Regions from separate parts of the Comamonas sp. 14P8.1.4 genome, predicted to be linked through region 1. Evidence: predicted binding sites of a transcription regulator. Region 1 holds the regulator's gene; each other region holds the start of a gene.
What was found. The regulator sigma-54, encoded in region 1, starts transcription at its own class of promoters, with help from an activator protein. The targets are predictions, from matches to a motif close to TGGCANGNAANCTGCTTT.
Positions count from the first base shown of each region.

Region 2: a site for sigma-54 is predicted at 3,273-3,290, ahead of AC27VO_RS05590 (P-II family nitrogen regulator). Genes of this name have one in related genera too.
Region 3: a site for sigma-54 is predicted at 3,302-3,319, ahead of atzF (allophanate hydrolase). Genes of this name have one in related genera too.

Region 1 covers NZ_JBYOKN010000001.1:13,267-18,655, forward strand. The annotation lists gene AC27VO_RS00075 (thiol:disulfide interchange protein DsbA/DsbL) at 36-683, shown strand; gene lptA (lipopolysaccharide transport periplasmic protein LptA) at 794-1,432, shown strand; gene lptB (LPS export ABC transporter ATP-binding protein) at 1,432-2,202, shown strand; gene AC27VO_RS00090 (RNA polymerase factor sigma-54) at 2,263-3,846, shown strand; gene AC27VO_RS00095 (sugar ABC transporter substrate-binding protein) at 4,031-4,975, shown strand; gene AC27VO_RS00100 (sugar ABC transporter ATP-binding protein) at 4,986-5,389, shown strand, end outside.
Region 2 covers NZ_JBYOKN010000002.1:195,641-201,029, forward strand. The annotation lists partial or broken gene AC27VO_RS05575 (YoaK family protein) at 1-189, opposite strand, end outside; gene glcE (glycolate oxidase subunit GlcE) at 201-1,316, opposite strand; gene AC27VO_RS05585 (ammonium transporter) at 1,499-2,854, opposite strand; gene AC27VO_RS05590 (P-II family nitrogen regulator) at 2,881-3,219, opposite strand; gene AC27VO_RS05595 (YifB family Mg chelatase-like AAA ATPase) at 3,425-4,963, shown strand; gene AC27VO_RS05600 (LysR family transcriptional regulator) at 4,981-5,389, opposite strand, start outside.
Region 3 covers NZ_JBYOKN010000002.1:341,063-346,451, reverse strand. The annotation lists gene dnaN (DNA polymerase III subunit beta) at 1-445, shown strand, start outside; gene gyrB (DNA topoisomerase (ATP-hydrolyzing) subunit B) at 594-3,164, shown strand; gene atzF (allophanate hydrolase) at 3,354-5,141, shown strand; gene AC27VO_RS06245 (GntR family transcriptional regulator) at 5,211-5,389, shown strand, end outside.

The DNA of each region.
Region 1 (5,389 bases):
TCATACCCCGCATATTTCGATAAGGAGTCCTTTTGATGCAACGCCGCCAGTTCTCTTTGGCCGCCGCTACGGCCGCCACCTCCATGGCTTTTGGTGCCAGCTCTGCCCTGGCGCAGCAAGCTGCTCCCAAGGAAGGCAAGGAATACCTGCGCTTGTCCAAGCCCGCGCCCACCGACGCGCCCGCCGGCAAGGTCGAAGTGGTGGAGTTCTTCTGGTACAGCTGCCCCCACTGCAACGCGTTTGAACCCACGTTTGCCGCCTGGAAGCAAAAAGCGCCTGCCAATGTGGTGGTGCACCGCGTGCCCGTCGCCTTCAACGCCAGCTTTGTGCCGCAGCAAAAGCTGTACTACGCACTGCAGGCCATGGACAACTTTGATGCCATGCACGTGAAGGTGTTCCACGCCATCCACGTGGAGCGCAACAAGCTGGCCAAGGACGAGGACATCTTCAACTGGGTGGCCAAGCAGGGTGTGGACGTGAACAAGTTCAAGGAGGTCTACAGCTCCTTCAACGTGTCCAGCCAGATCCGCAAGGCTGCTGCACTGCAGCAGGCGTATGACGTGGAGGGCGTGCCTTCCATGGGCGTGGCCGGCAAGTTCTATACCGACGGCCCCCGCGCAGGCAGCATGCCCAATGTGCTGAATGTGGTGGAGTTCCTGGTGGCGCAAAGCGCCAAGGCTTAAAGGTGGCCCCGTGAGGGGCTGCACTTCGACAAAGCCCGCCTTGCGCGGGCTTTTTTCATGGTTTGCGGGCTTGCGTGACTACAATGTGACGCAAGAAACGTGCCCTGCCCATGACATCTAAACTCATCACCTGCTTTCTGTTGACAGCTCTCTCGGGGGCTTTTGGTGTTGCGCATGCTGAACGCGCAGACCGCGACAAGCCCATGAACATTGAAGCGGATGCTTTGCGCCACGATGAGCTCAAGCAGACCAGTGTGTTCACCGGCAACGTGGTGATGACCAAGGGCACCATTGTTTTGCGTGGTGCGCAGCTGGATGTGCGTCAGGATGCGCAGGGCTACCAGCACGGGGTGGTCAAGGCCGAACCGGGCAAGCGTGCCTACTTTCGGCAGAAACGCGATACCGCCCCCGGCGCCCCCGACGAAGTCGTCGAAGGCGAGGGCGAGATCATTGAATACAACGGCCAGACCGACGATGTGAAGCTGATTCGCCGTGGCCAGCTGCGCCGTTATACCGGCGGCAAGCTCAGCGATGACATCATGGGCAGCGTCATCACCTATAACAACCTGACCGACGTGTTCACGGTGGATGGTGAGAAGCGCAGCAGCGAGCCTTCGTCGGCCCCTGCTGGCTCGGGCGGCCGTGTGCGCGCTATTTTGGCGCCCAAGGCCAGCGCACCGGCGCAGCCATCAACGGCCCCAGCGCAGCCTTTGCAGCCTTCGGGTGAACTGAATTTGCAAGGAAAGTAATGGCTGAGCATTCCCAAGATACGGCGGCATCCAGCAAGCTGGAAGCGCGCCATCTGGCCAAGTCCTATGGCAGCCGCAAGGTGGTCAAAGACGTGTCCATGACCGTGCAAAAAGGCGAAGTGGTTGGGCTGCTGGGCCCTAATGGCGCCGGCAAGACCACCTCGTTTTACATGATTGTGGGGCTGGTGCGCAGCGATGGCGGTGATGTGTTCATCGATGGCCAGTCGGTGGGTGGCATGCCCATTCACCAGCGCTCACGTCTGGGGCTGTCGTACCTGCCGCAAGAAGCCTCCATCTTCCGCAAGCTGAATGTGGAAGACAACGTGCGCGCCGTGCTGGAGCTGCAAAAGGATGCAGCGGGCAAGCCGCTGGGCAAGGATGAGATTGAGCAGCAGCTCACCACCTTGCTGCAAGAGCTGCGTGTGGACCACCTGCGCAAGTCGCCGTCGCTGGCGCTGTCCGGTGGTGAACGCCGCCGGGTGGAAATTGCCCGTGCGCTGGCGACCAACCCACGCTTCATCTTGCTGGATGAGCCGTTTGCCGGTATCGACCCCATCGCGGTGATCGAGATTCAGCGCATCATCGGTTTCCTCAAAGAGCGCGGCATCGGTGTGCTGATTACCGATCACAACGTGCGCGAAACACTGGGTATCTGTGACCATGCGTTCATCATCAGTGATGGCACAGTGCTGGCGCAGGGAACGCCGCAGGAGATTGTCGAGAACCCGGATGTGCGCCGGGTTTACCTCGGCGAACATTTCCGGATGTAGTCCTCTCCAGCGGTCCTAAAAAACAACAAAGGTCGAGAGAGCAAAAGAGGGGGTACAGCGTTGAAGCCAGGTTTGTCACTGCGGGTCTCACAGCATTTGGCGTTGACACCGCAACTGCAGCAATCCATTCGTCTCCTGCAGCTATCGACGCTGGAGCTTTCTCAAGAGGTCGAGCACATGCTCGACGACAACCCTTTCCTTGAACTGTCTACCGAGGATGCGCCGCGCGAAGAGTTTGGCGTGGACAGTGCAGACACCGCATCGGAATACGATGCCCATGCGGCGGAAGATGCACACTATTCAGTAGCGGACAGCGCAAGCACCACAGGCGCTGAAGGCCAAAAAGAGCAAGATTTTTCTGCTGCCGAAAGCGATGTGCCCAGCGACTGGGAGGGCGATGGCAGCGTGGACATGTCGTCTTTCGATGACGGCGAATGGGGTAGCGAAGCCCCGGCGCGTGGCAACCGCAACGACGATGACGATGCCCCTACCGCCCTGGAGTTGGCGGGCACCCATGAATCGTTGACCGATCATTTGCTGCAGCAGTCTCTGTCGCTGCGCCTTTCGGAGCTGGATCGGTACGCGCTGCGCTTTCTGATCGAAAACCTCAACGACGACGGTTATCTGGAAGACTCGCTGGAAGAGCTTGCCGTGGGGCTGGCAGGCAGCGAGGACCTCGAGCAGCTGGAAGAGCTGGTGCACCGCTTTACCGTGGCGCTGCGCCTGCTGCAATCGCTGGAGCCCGTGGGTGTGGGGGCGCGTAATCTGTCCGAATGCCTGCGCCTGCAGCTGCTCAACCAGCAACACCAGGGCGACGACAGCGAGCTGGTGGCGCAGGCGCTGCTGCTGTGTGCCCAGCCACTGGAAATGCTGGCCCGCCGCGATGTGCGCAAACTCATGCAAGCCTGCGGTCTGCCTGAAGCCAAGGTGCGTGCAGCGCTGGCCGTCATTGCGCGGCTGGAGCCCAAGCCCGGGCGCCGCTTTGTGGATGTGGAGCGCCACGTGATCGTGCCCGACGTCATCGTCAAGAAGGCCAACCGCCGGGGGGCGGACGGGCTGGCGCAGTTCAGCGTACAGCTCAACCCCGATGTCATGCCCCGGCTGCGCGTGCATGAGATTTACGCAGGCGCACTGCGTGGGCACAAGGGCAGTGAGGGCCATGCAGGCCTGCAGCAGCGCCTGCAGGAGGCGCGCTGGTTCATCAAGAACGTGCAACAGCGCTTTGACACGATCTTGCGCGTTTCCAAAGCCATTGTGGAGCGGCAGAAGAACTTCTTCGTGCACGGTGAGCTGGCCATGCGCCCGCTGGTGCTGCGCGACATTGCCGATGAACTGGGACTGCACGAATCCACCATCAGCCGCGTGACCACGGCCAAGTACATGTCCACCCCCCATGGCACGTATGAGCTGAAGTTCTTCTTTGGCTCGGGTCTGGGGACGGAAACCGGAGGCAACGCCTCCAGCACGGCAGTGCGTGCGCTGATCAAGCAGTTTGTATCGGCGGAAAGTGCGAAGAAACCGCTGTCGGACAGTCAGATTGCCGAGATGCTCAAGGAGCAGGGCATTGAGTGCGCGCGCCGCACAGTGGCCAAGTACCGAGAGGCGCTCAAAATTGCACCCGCCAATTTGCGCAAGGCGCTGTAAGCGGGGCTCGCAACCCTTGGCGGCAATGTTGGTTTGTACTCGCTCATGCGTTAATCTTGCGTTCGCCCGATAAAATCGCGCGGCGATCCATCACGAAATGCGCTACCTTTGGGTGGCGCATTTCTTTTTCTTCTCCCGGACTTGTGTTAACCAGTTGAGCGCATGCAGCGCTCGGAGTATCACCATGCAACAACGTCGTCACACCCTGCTGGCCATCGGTGCCGCTGCCCTGGCCGTTTGCGGTGCATTTGCACCTGTGGCCCATGCCGAAGAAAAGCCCAAGGTGGCGCTGGTCATGAAGTCGCTGGCCAATGAGTTCTTCCGCACCATGGAAGACGGTGCCAAGGCCCACAACAAAGAGCACAAGAACTATGTGCTGGTGAGCAACGGCATCAAGAACGAGACCGATACCGCAGCCCAGATCAAGATGGTCGAGCAGATGGTGGCCCAGAAGGCCCAGGCCATCGTGATTGCACCGGCCGACTCCAAGGCCCTGGTGCCTGTGCTCAAGAATGCCGTGGACAAGGGCGTGATCGTGGTGAACATCGACAACCGCCTGGATCCTGAAGCCCTGAAGGAAAAGCACCTGAACATTCCTTTTGTCGGCCCTGATAACCGCCTGGGCGCCAAGATTGTGGGCGAGCGTTTGGCGAAAGAGCTGAAGGCCGGTGACAAGGTCGGCATCATCGAAGGCGTGTCCACCACCACCAATGCGCAGCAGCGCACAGCTGGCTACAAGGACGCCATGGATGCCGCCAAGATGACCATCGTGGGCGTGCAGTCGGGCAATTGGGAAATCGCCAACGGCAACACCGTGGCCGCGGGCATGCTGCGTGAGAACCCCGATCTGAAGGCGCTGCTGGCGGGCAATGATTCGATGGCGCTGGGCGCCGTGGCTGCGGTGAAGGCCGCTGGCAAGGCCGGCAAGGTGCTGGTGGTTGGCTATGACAACATCCAGGCCATCAAGCCCATGCTCAAAGATGGCCGCGTGCTGGCTACGGCAGACCAGTTTGCTGCCAAGCAAGCGGCTTTCGGTATTGATGTGGCGCTGAAGGCCATCCAGGACAAGACCCCTCAGGCGCAGTTGCCTGCTGAAGTCAAGACCGACGTGGTGCTGGTGACCAAGTAAGGCAGCAGGCATGGCATTCCCAACTCCTGCAGACCAAGGCAACGTGGTCATGCACCTGGACGGTCTTGGCAAAGACTACGGCAGCAGCACGGTGCTGGATGGCGTGAGCCTGGATCTGCGTGCGGGCGAGGTACTGGCGCTGACGGGTGAGAATGGCGCAGGCAAAAGCACCTGCTCCAAGATCATGTGCGGCCTGGTGGCAGCCACGCGTGGGCAGATGACGCTCATGGGCCAACCCTTTGCCCCTGTGTCGCGGACCGATGCCGAACGTCAGGGCGTACGCATGGTGCTGCAGGAGCTGGGTTTGGTGAATACGCTGAGCGTGGCAGAAAACCTGCTGCTCGACCGCCTGCCCCGCAAATGGGGCATGGTGGATCGCCGCCGCTTGCACGAGATGGCGCGGGAGCAACTGGC
Region 2 (5,389 bases), on a different contig from region 1:
GGCGGTCTGCCCCAGCACCAGGTTGTCAGCCAGCATCGACATGAAACCCGTCATGTGCGAGGTGTACAGCTTCAGCACCAAAAAACCACCGGCGTTGATGGCCCCTGCGTTGAACGCCATCAGATAACCCAGCGCACGATTGGTCGAACCTGTGCGGTGGGCATCGGTGAGATGGCGCAACCTACGCATGGCCGTGCCCCTCAGGCGCTTGCGCGCCCCGGGTTGAAGATGCCTGCCGGGTCAAACGCCTGTTGGAGCTGCGCCTGGATGCGCTGCATGGCTGCAAGTTTCGGGTCAAAAATGGCTTCTGCGCTTATTTCACCAGCGCTTTCAGCTCTGAATAGAGAAGCACTTCCACCCACGGATTGCACCAAGTCTTTCAGCGCGCCCCCCATGCTGCGCGGTGCCTGCACCCAGCGCAGGCCTCCGTGCCACTCCACCAGCGGTGCGGCCACACCCGCAGGCAGCACCAAGGCGGCAGCGGTTTGCGGCAACGACAGGCGCCACAGGCAGTCTGCCGCCGTTCGCGCGGTAAACCAGGGCAGTGTCTGCTCGCCGCATGCCGCCCAATCCGGCGCGACTTGCGCGCTCTCCAACCGCATGCCCCCCATGTGCTTGCACGCTGCCTCCACCGCAGCGATGGCCCCACGCAGACGCACGTAGAGCATGCCCACACCGCCCTCGTCCACCCAGCAGCTGGCGTTCAGAGGCAGCGGCAGGCCACCCCACGCGTTCAGGCGCTGCAGGGCATCGGCCTGGCTGATACCGTCAAAGCGCAACGTGGCTTCGCCAGGCGCTACAGGCAACACCTTCAAACTGACTTCGGTGATCAGGCCCAGCGTGCCCCAGCTGCCTGCCATCAGGCGCGAGACGTCATAGCCGGCCACGTTCTTCATCACGGTGCCGCCAAAACGCAGCAGCTCGGCCTTGCCGTTGATGATTTCGGCACCCAGCACAAAATCACGCACCGCGCCCACGCTGGCACGGGCCGGGCCGCTCAGGCCCGCAGCCACCATACCGCCCACCGTGGCCTGTGCACCCTGGTCCGCAAAGTGCGGCGGCTCAAAGGCCAGGCACTGGCCCTGTGCGGCCAGCGCAGCTTCCAGCTCAACCAGCGGGGTGCCCGCACGCACAGTCACCACCAGTTCGCTGGGCTCGTAGCTGACGATGCCGCTCAACGCGCGGGTGTCCACAATGTCGCCCTGCAACTGCAGCGCGTGAAAGTCTTTGCTGCCACCACCGCGAATGCGCAGCGGCGAGGAGTCAGCAAGGGCAGCGCGTACGCGCTCAAGGGTCTGGTGAAGGGCGGCATCCATGGTGCTAAATCGTAGCCGCGTCTCGGCAATTTGCCTGCAGCGGCCATGTGAATTTTTTGAATGCCCGCCGTGAATCAGCGCCACACTGCCGCGCGTTGCACCCTGCTGCGCCCACAAAAAAGCCGCCCCAAGGGGCGGCTCAAGCACACTCCACAGACCGCCTGTACGGCCTGTACCTATGCTTAGCGGTTGTAGGCCGACTCACCGTGCGAGGTGATGTCCAGACCTTCGCGCTCAGCATCTTCAGCCACACGCAGACCCACCAGGATATCTGCGATCTTGAAGCAGATGTAGGAAACCACGCCGCACCACACGATGGTGACGATCACGCTCTTGAACTGCACCCACACTTGGTGTGCCATGTTGAAGCCTTCAGGCTCCACACCGCCCAGACCCGAAGCGCAGAACACGCCGGTCAGGATCGCACCCAGGATACCGCCCACACCGTGCACGCCGAACACGTCGCACACGTCGTCCACCTTCAGCATGCGCTTGAGGCCAGACACACCCCACAGGCACAGAGGGCCAGCGATCAAACCCATCACGATGGAACCCATGGGGCCCACGAAGCCAGCGGCGGGAGTAATCGTCACCAGACCGGCCACCGCACCGGAGGCTGCACCCAGCATGGAGGCCTTGCCCTTGTGCAGGGTCTCAGCCACGATCCAGGCCACAGCAGCAGCGCCAGTTGCCAAGATGGTGTTGATGAATGCCAGACCCGCAGTACCGTTGGCTGCACCCGCAGAACCTGCGTTGAAACCGAACCAGCCCACCCACAGCAGGGATGCGCCAACCATGGTCAGTGTCAGGCTGTGTGGAGGCAGTGCTTCCTTACCGAAGCCAATGCGCTTGCCCACCATGTAGGCACCCACCAGACCGGCTACCGCAGCGTTGATGTGCACCACGGTACCGCCCGCAAAGTCCAGCGCGCCGTCTTCCGCCAGCAAACCGCCGCCCCACACCATGTGGGCCATGGGGATGTAGCTGAAGGTGAACCACAGCACGGAGAAGATCATCACGGCCGAGAACTTCATGCGTTCAGCAAAAGCACCCACGATCAGCGCCACGGTGATGGCTGCAAAAGTGGACTGGAAGGCCACGAACACGTATTCAGGAATGGTGCTCAGTGCGCTGGACAGCGTGTCTGGCGTGATGCCAGCCAGGAACAGTTTGCTGAAGTCACCGTAGAACTTGCCTTCGCCACCGAAGGTGAGCGAGAAGCCGTAGATGGCCCACAGCACCGTGATCAGCGAGAAGATCACAAACACCTGTGCCAGCACGGACAGCATGTTTTTGGAGCGCACCAGACCTCCGTAGAACAGGGCCAGGCCGGGGATGATCATCAGGATCACCAGCATGGTGGAGGTCAGCATCCAGGCGGTGTCACCAGCGCTCAGCGCTGGTGCGGCCTCGACAGCGGCAGCAGCCACGGTTTCCACTACGGCGGCGGCCGCAGGCGCAGCCTCTTGGGCGAAAGCACTGGTCGCAGCGGCCATCAGGCCCAGACCCAGTGAAATTGCAGGAAGCGATTTTTTCATGTCAGTCTCTTGCCTAAAGGGTTGCGTTACAGGGCTTCCTTGCCGGTCTCACCGGTACGGATGCGCACCACTTGTTCCAAGTTGTATACAAAGATCTTGCCGTCACCGATCTTGCCGGTGCGGGCTGCGCCTTCGATGGCTTCAATGACCTGCTCCAGCACGGCGTCATCGACGGCCGCTTCCAGCTTCACCTTGGGCAGGAAATCCACCACATATTCAGCGCCACGGTACAGCTCGGTATGGCCCTTCTGGCGACCAAAACCCTTGACCTCGGTGACTGTGATGCCCTGAACGCCAAGCTGCGAGAGCGCTTCGCGCACCTCGTCGAGCTTGAAGGGCTTGATGATGGCTGACACCATTTTCATAAGACGTTCCTCCGGGAAGCGGGAAGTTGTAAAAAGTTCTGTGACAAGCCCTTTAAGCAGGGAGCGTGCCAACCAGCGGCCTTGAAGCGCAAAGCAGCCCCGTTCACCATTGTTTCGAAGAGAAACAGGCGCAAGCACCAACATGGTGCAACCCAAATGGGGGAATTGCTGCTTTTTTACGCACCGTTTTAGGGAGAAACACGCCATGAGCTTGGCCAGCGTGCAAAGCCGGGCCCTTTTCGGGCTGCAAGCGCCGTCTGTCACCGTGGAGGTGCACCTTGCCAATGGGCTGCCCAGTTTCTCGCTGGTGGGTTTGGCCGAAGTGGAAGTCAAGGAAGCCCGCGAGCGCGTGCGCTGCGCCATCGCCAACAGCGGGCTGGAGTTCCCCACCAACAAGCGCATCACCGTCAACCTGGCACCGGCCGATCTGCCCAAGGATTCCGGGCGCTTTGATCTGCCCATTGCGCTGGGCATTCTGGCGGCCAGCGGTCATATCGATGCCAGCCAGCTGCAAGGCTGGGAATTTGCCGGAGAGCTGTCGCTGTCTGGAGAGCTGCGCCCGGTGCGCGGCGCACTGGCCACCAGCCTGGCGCTGCACATGCAGCAGGTGGCCGTGCGGCTGGTGCTGCCCATGGACAGCGCCTCCGAAGCTGCCTGCGCCCCGCAGTCCGAGGTGTATGGCGCGCAGCACTTGCTGGATGTGGTGGCGCAGTTTCTGCCCGCCCGTGCGCACAGCGACAACGCACCGGCCACCGGCTGGCGCCGCATGCCCGCGCCGCCACCAGCCACGCAGGCCGTGCTACCCGACATGGGTGATGTACAGGGCCAGGCGCCCGCCAAACGCGCGCTGGAAATTGCCGCCGCCGGCGGCCACGGCGTGCTGATGGTGGGGCCGCCGGGCTCGGGCAAATCCATGCTGGCCCAGCGCTTTGCCAGCATCCTGCCGCCCATGTCCCAACAGGAAGCCGTGGAAAGCGCGGCCATTGCCAGCGTCTGCGGCCGCTTCAAAGCAGATGAATGGGGGCTGCGCCGCACTGCCAGCCCGCACCACACGGCCAGCGCGGTAGCCCTGGTCGGCGGCGGCTCGCCCCCCAAGCCCGGCGAAATCTCCTATGCCCATTGCGGCACCTTGTTTCTGGATGAGTTTCCAGAGTTCTCACGCAGCGCCTTGGAAGCGCTGCGCGAGCCGCTGGAGACCGGGCGCATCACGATTGCCCGCGCCGCACACAGCACCGAGTTTCCGGCCCGCTTTCAGCTGATTGCCGCAATGAATCCCTGCCCCTGCGGCTTCTGGGGCAGCACCCAGCGCAGCTGCCGCTGCACGCCCGATCAGGTAGCGCGCTACCAAAGCAAGATCAGCGGCCCGCTGCTCGACCGCATCGATCTGCACGTGGAAGTCACGCACATTCCTGCCGAGGATTTGCTGGGTGCCCGCAGCGGCGAGCCCAGCGCCGCAATGCGCGCCCGCGTCAGCCAGGCACGTGCCCTGGCGCAGCAGCGCCAGGGCTGCTGCAACCAGGCGCTGCAAGGCCAGACGCTGGATCAGCACCTGCAACTGGAAGACAGCGCCGCCCAGCTGCTGCGCAAAGCGGCAGACCGTCTGGGCTGGAGCAGCCGTGCCACCCACCGCGCCCTGCGCGTGGCCCGCACCATTGCCGACCTGGCAGGCAGCCCCAGCGTAGGCCAGGCCCACGTGGCCGAGGCCATGCAGTACCGCCGGGCCCTGCTGCACACCACACCCTAGAGCACCCTACGGCGCACTCAAGCGGGTGTTAGCGTGGCTGCATGCGGCTGCAGCAGCGCCACCAGCGCATGCAGCTGGGGCGACCATCCCGCAAGTTCTGGCGCCACCAGCCAGGTTTCAGCCAACCCGATCTGGCTGCGCAGCGGTTGCGGCAGGCGCAGGTAATGCACGCCAAAACGCGCTTGCTGGGCTTCAATCAATGCCAGCGGCATCAGCGCGAACCCCATCCCTGCAGCCACACAGCCCAAGATGGCATCGAGCGAGCCCATCTCCATGATCCGCGCCGAGGTGATGCCCTCGTGTGCCAGCAGCAGCTCAATGCGCTGACGGTAGCTGCAGCCCTGCCGGAAAGCGAGGAACGGGGTGTGCAGCAAGGTCTGCGGGGTGGGCAAGGCGGTCATGGGCGTCGGGCCCACCAGCACCAGC
Region 3 (5,389 bases), on a different contig from region 1:
CAACAACCAGGCCAAGTTCACCTTTGGTGGCATGGAGTTTGTGACCAAGCTGGTCGAGGGCAAGTTCCCCGACTACAACCGCGTCATTCCACGCAACCACCACAACAGCATCACCCTGGGCCGCGCGCCGCTGCTGGCTTCGCTGCAGCGTACCGCCATTATGACCAGCGACAAGTTCAAGGGCGTGCGCCTGACGATCGAGCCCGGCACCCTGCGTGTGGCCTCGAACAACGCTGACCAGGAAGAGGCGATGGACGAACTCGATATCGACTACGGCGGCGACGCCATCGACATCGGCTTCAACGTGACCTACCTGCTGGACGTGCTGTCCAACATGTCGCAAGACATGGTCAAGGTGGATCTGGCCGACAGCAACAGCTCCGCGCTGATCAGCATCCCTGGCAACGACAACTTCAAATACGTTGTCATGCCCATGCGCATTTAAGGTGCGTGCGGACAGGCGTGTTAGCCTGTTCACAACAAAAAAGGAGCGGCTGGCGCTTGTCAGCGCTTCTTTTTAGATCGATTTATTGGTATTTCCTAGGCAATACAAGCGCAAACAGCTCTTGTTATTGCAGCAGCAAGGCAACTTCATGACCGACGAGAACCAGCCAGAAAACCAGACCGCCGCCCCCGTAGACATGGGTTACGGCGAAGGCGCCATCCAGATCCTGGAAGGCCTGGAGGCCGTGCGCAAGCGTCCCGGCATGTACATCGGCGACACGTCCGATGGCACCGGCTTGCACCACCTGGTGTTCGAAGTGGTGGACAACTCCATCGACGAGGCACTGGCAGGCCACTGCGATGACATTCTGGTGACCATCCACGCCGATGGATCGCTGTCCGTGATCGACAACGGCCGTGGCATTCCCACCGGCGTGAAGATGGACGACAAGCACGAGCCCAAGCGCTCGGCCGCTGAAATCGCCCTGACCGAGCTGCACGCGGGCGGCAAGTTCAACCAGAACAGCTACAAGGTCTCGGGCGGTCTGCACGGCGTGGGCGTGTCCTGCGTGAACGCGCTGTCCATCTGGCTCAAGCTGACCGTCAGCCGCGAAGGCCTGCGCCACGAGATCGACTTCTCGCGCGGCTTTGTGCAAAACCGCCTCATCGAGACCGTCAACGGCGTGGAAATCTCGCCCATGCGCGTGCTCGGCGAAAGCGACAAGCGCGGCACCAAGGTGCACTTTCTGCCCGACCAGGAAATCTTCAAGGAAAACTTCGAGTTCCGTTACGAAATCCTGGCCAAGCGCCTGCGCGAACTCTCGTTCCTGAACAACGGTGTGCGCATTCGCCTCAAGGATGAGCGCGACGGCAAGGAAGATGACTTCTCCGGCGCCGGCGGCGTGCAAGGCTTTGTGGGCTTCATCAACGCCAACAAGAAGGTGCTGCACCCCACCGCGTTCTACGCCACCGGCTCGCGCCCTGCCGACACCTACGGCGGCATTCCCGGCACCGAAATCGGTGTGGAAGTGGCCATGCAGTGGAACGATGGCTACAACGAGCAAGTGCTGTGCTTCACCAACAACATTCCCCAGCGTGATGGCGGCACCCACCTGACCGGTCTGCGCGCGGCCATGACCCGCGTGATCGGCAAGTACATCACCGACCACGAACTGGCCAAGAAAGCCAAGGTCGAAGTCTCTGGCGACGACATGCGCGAAGGCCTGTGCGCGGTGCTGAGCGTGAAGGTGCCAGAGCCCAAGTTCTCCAGCCAAACCAAGGACAAGCTGGTCAGCTCGGAAGTGCGTGCGCCTGTCGAAGACATCGTCGCCAAGACGCTGACCGACTACCTGGAAGAGAACCCCAACGACGCCAAGATTCTGTGCGGCAAGATCATCGAAGCCGCCCGCGCCCGTGAAGCGGCCCGCAAGGCCCGTGAAATGACACGCCGCAAGGGTGTGCTGGACGGCATGGGCCTGCCCGGCAAACTGGCCGACTGCCAGGAAAAAGACCCGGCGCTGTGCGAAATCTACATCGTGGAGGGTGACTCCGCCGGTGGCTCTGCCAAGCAGGGCCGCGACCGGAAGTTCCAGGCCATCCTGCCCCTGCGCGGCAAGATCCTGAACGTGGAAAAAGCCCGCTATGAAAAGCTGCTGTCCAGCCAGGAAATCATCACATTGATTACCGCACTGGGCACCGGCATTGGCAAGGTGAGCGCTGATTCGGGCAAAAGCAACTCCGACGACTACAACCCGGACAAGCTGCGCTACCACCGCATCATCATCATGACCGACGCGGACGTGGACGGTGCGCACATCCGCACCCTGCTGCTGACCTTCTTCTACCGCCAGATGCCTGAGCTGGTCGAACGTGGCCACATCTACATTGCCCAGCCTCCACTCTACAAAGTGAAGAACGGCAAGGAAGAGCTGTACCTCAAGGATGGCCCAGCACTCAACAAGTACCTGCTGAAGATTGCGCTGAACCACGCCACCGTCACCACCGGCGGCGCTGCGGCACGCAACATCGAAGGCGAAGAGCTGGCCAAGCTGGCAGACATGCACCTGGCCGCAGAAATGGTCATTGAGCGCCTGTCGCACTTCCTGGATACCGAAGCCCTGCGCGCCATCGCCGATGGTGTGAAGATCAAGCTCGACACGCTGGAAGAAGCCCAAGCCTGCGCGCCCGTGCTGGAAGCCAAGCTGCGCGAACTGACCACCACTGGCGTGCCAGCAGCAGTGACGGCGGAGATCGATCCCCATACCGAAAACCCCATCCTGCGCATTAGCCGCCACCACCACGGCAACATCAAGAGCTCCATCCTCACGCAGGACTTTGTGCGCAGCCAGGACTATGTGGCCCTGGCCGCAGAAGCCGACAGCTTTGCCGGCCTGCTCAGCGAAGGTGCCAAGGTCACCCGTGGCGAAGGCGAAAAGGCCAAGACCGAGCGCGTGGGCGACTTCCGCCAGGCCATGCAATGGCTGATCAGCGAAGCCGAACGCACCACCGGCCGCCAGCGCTACAAAGGCTTGGGTGAAATGAACCCTGAGCAGCTGTGGGAAACCACCATGGACCCCGCAGTGCGCAGCCTGCTGCAAGTGCAAATTGGCGACGCCATCGAAGCCGACCGCGTGTTCACCATGCTGATGGGCGATGAAGTGGAACCCCGCCGCAACTTCATCGAAGACAACGCATTGCGTGCTGGCAATATTGACGTCTAATTTCAAAAATTAGAGCTGTCAGCGCAAGCTGCACAAGGCTTCAAGCCTTTTTTATGGTTTCAATCGTTGGTGCGCCTGGCAGACCACGCCCACCAACTCCGTCAGCACGGCATCACAGTCCGTCCCACGCCTCCATCTGGCACACAACCTGCTTAGAAACAGCATCTTGTATACATCTAGGTATTCATCATGCTGATTGGCACATTCGACGACTGGAAGCGCGCATACAACGATGGGGCCTGCCCCACTCAACTGCTGGAAGCACAGCGCCAGGCTTTGCAGGCCGATGATGTGGCTTGGATCAGCATTGCCAGCGCTGCACAACTGCAAGCCCAGATCACCGCCTTGCAGGCGCTGGAGGCCGCACAGGGCCGTGCACAGCTGCCCTTGTTCGGCATTCCCTTTGCCGTCAAGGACAACATCGATGTGGCGGGCTTCACCACCACGGCGGCCTGCCCGGCTTTTGCCTATCTGGCCCAAGCCGATGCCACGGCTGTAGCGCGCTTGAAAAGTGCCGGCGCGATTGTGCTGGGCAAGACCAATCTGGATCAATTTGCCACTGGTTTGGTGGGCACCCGGTCACCGTATGGGGCGGTCCCCAACACCATCGATCCCACGCGGATTGCGGGGGGCTCCAGCTCGGGGTCGGCCTCGGTGGTCGCGCGCGGGCTGGTGCCGTTTGCGCTGTCGACCGACACTGCGGGCTCAGGCCGCGTGCCCGCAGCGTTCAACCAGATTGTGGGGCTCAAGCCCACGCCCGGTGCAGTGGCCAGCACAGGTTTGGTGCCTGCGTGCCGCACGCTGGACTGCATCGGCGTGCTGGCCCTGAATGTGGCCGACAGCGCGCTGGTCATGAGCCTGATGGAAGGCCCGGACGGCCGCGATAGCTATTGTCAGCCACGCCCCTGGGTGGGCAAGCACCAGCCGCTGTCTGCGCTGCGTGTGGGCATCCCTGCCGCACGCACGCTGTCCGCAGACTACGAAATGGCCTTTACCGATTACGTGGCCCAGCTACGCCCACAGACATCGGCAGTGCACACGCTGGCATTCGACACGTTGTTTGAGGTGGCCAACCTGCTCTACTACGGCCCCTGGGTGGCCGAGCGCGTGGTGGGCGCGCGCAGCATTTACGAGCAGTGCCCCGAAGACTTGCTGCCCGTGATTCGGCAGGTGCTGGATGTGCACCAGCGCTTCAACGCGGCAGACACTTTTGCTGCGCAATACCAGCTACAGGACCTGAAGTGCCAAGCCGAAGCCATCTGGAACGATGTGGATGTGCTGTGCGTGCCCAGCGCCCCACGCCACCCCACGCTGGCCGAAGTGGAGGAAGCGCCGATCGCCGTGAACAGCGAGATGGGCACGTACACCAACTTTGTGAATTTGCTGGGCTGGTCGGCCATCGCCATTCCCGCCGCGCTGTGCCCCAACGGTCTGCCATTTGGCATCACCTTGATTGCCCCTGCTTGGCGTGAACCCGATCTGGTGCGCTGGGCGCAGCAGCTGCAAGCGCAGGCCCAACTGCCCGCTGGCACCACAGGCTTGCACGCCCAGGTAGATGCCGCCCTGCCCACCTGGCATGTGCCTGCACACGGGCCTTTGATTGAAGTGGCGGTGGTGGGCGCGCATTTGCGCGGCATGCCGCTGAACCATGAGTTGCTGGCCTGCGGTGCGCAGTTTCACAGCGCCACGCACACGGCGAAAAACTATCGCCTGTATGCCCTGCAAGGCACAGCACCGCCCAAGCCAGGCCTGGCCAAAGCCGAGAGCGGGTCAGCCATTGCCGTTGAAGTGTGGCACATGCCTGTGGCCAACTTTGGCCGCTTTGTGGCGGGCGTTCCCGCTCCCCTGGGGATAGGCAATGTGGAGTTGGAAGATGGCCGCATGGTCAAGGGCTTCATCTGCGAAGGCATGGCGCTGCAGCAGGCCACCGACATCACGGCATTCGGTGGCTGGCGCGCGTATTGCAAGTCACGCTGATGCCGGTGTTGCAGCGCCCCGTTCCGGGGCGCTGCAACCGTGCACGTTTGCACCACAAGGAGACATGCTGTGCCCACACTCAGCCTCGCCAACGTAGCCTATGAGAAGCTGCGCCAAGCGCTGGACAACTTTCATTACGTGCCCGGAGATCGCTTCAGCGAAAACGAAGTGGGCGCCGAGCTGGGAATGAGCCGCACCCCCGTGCGCGAAGCCCTGGTACGCCTGCAGCGCGAGGGCTATATCTCCGT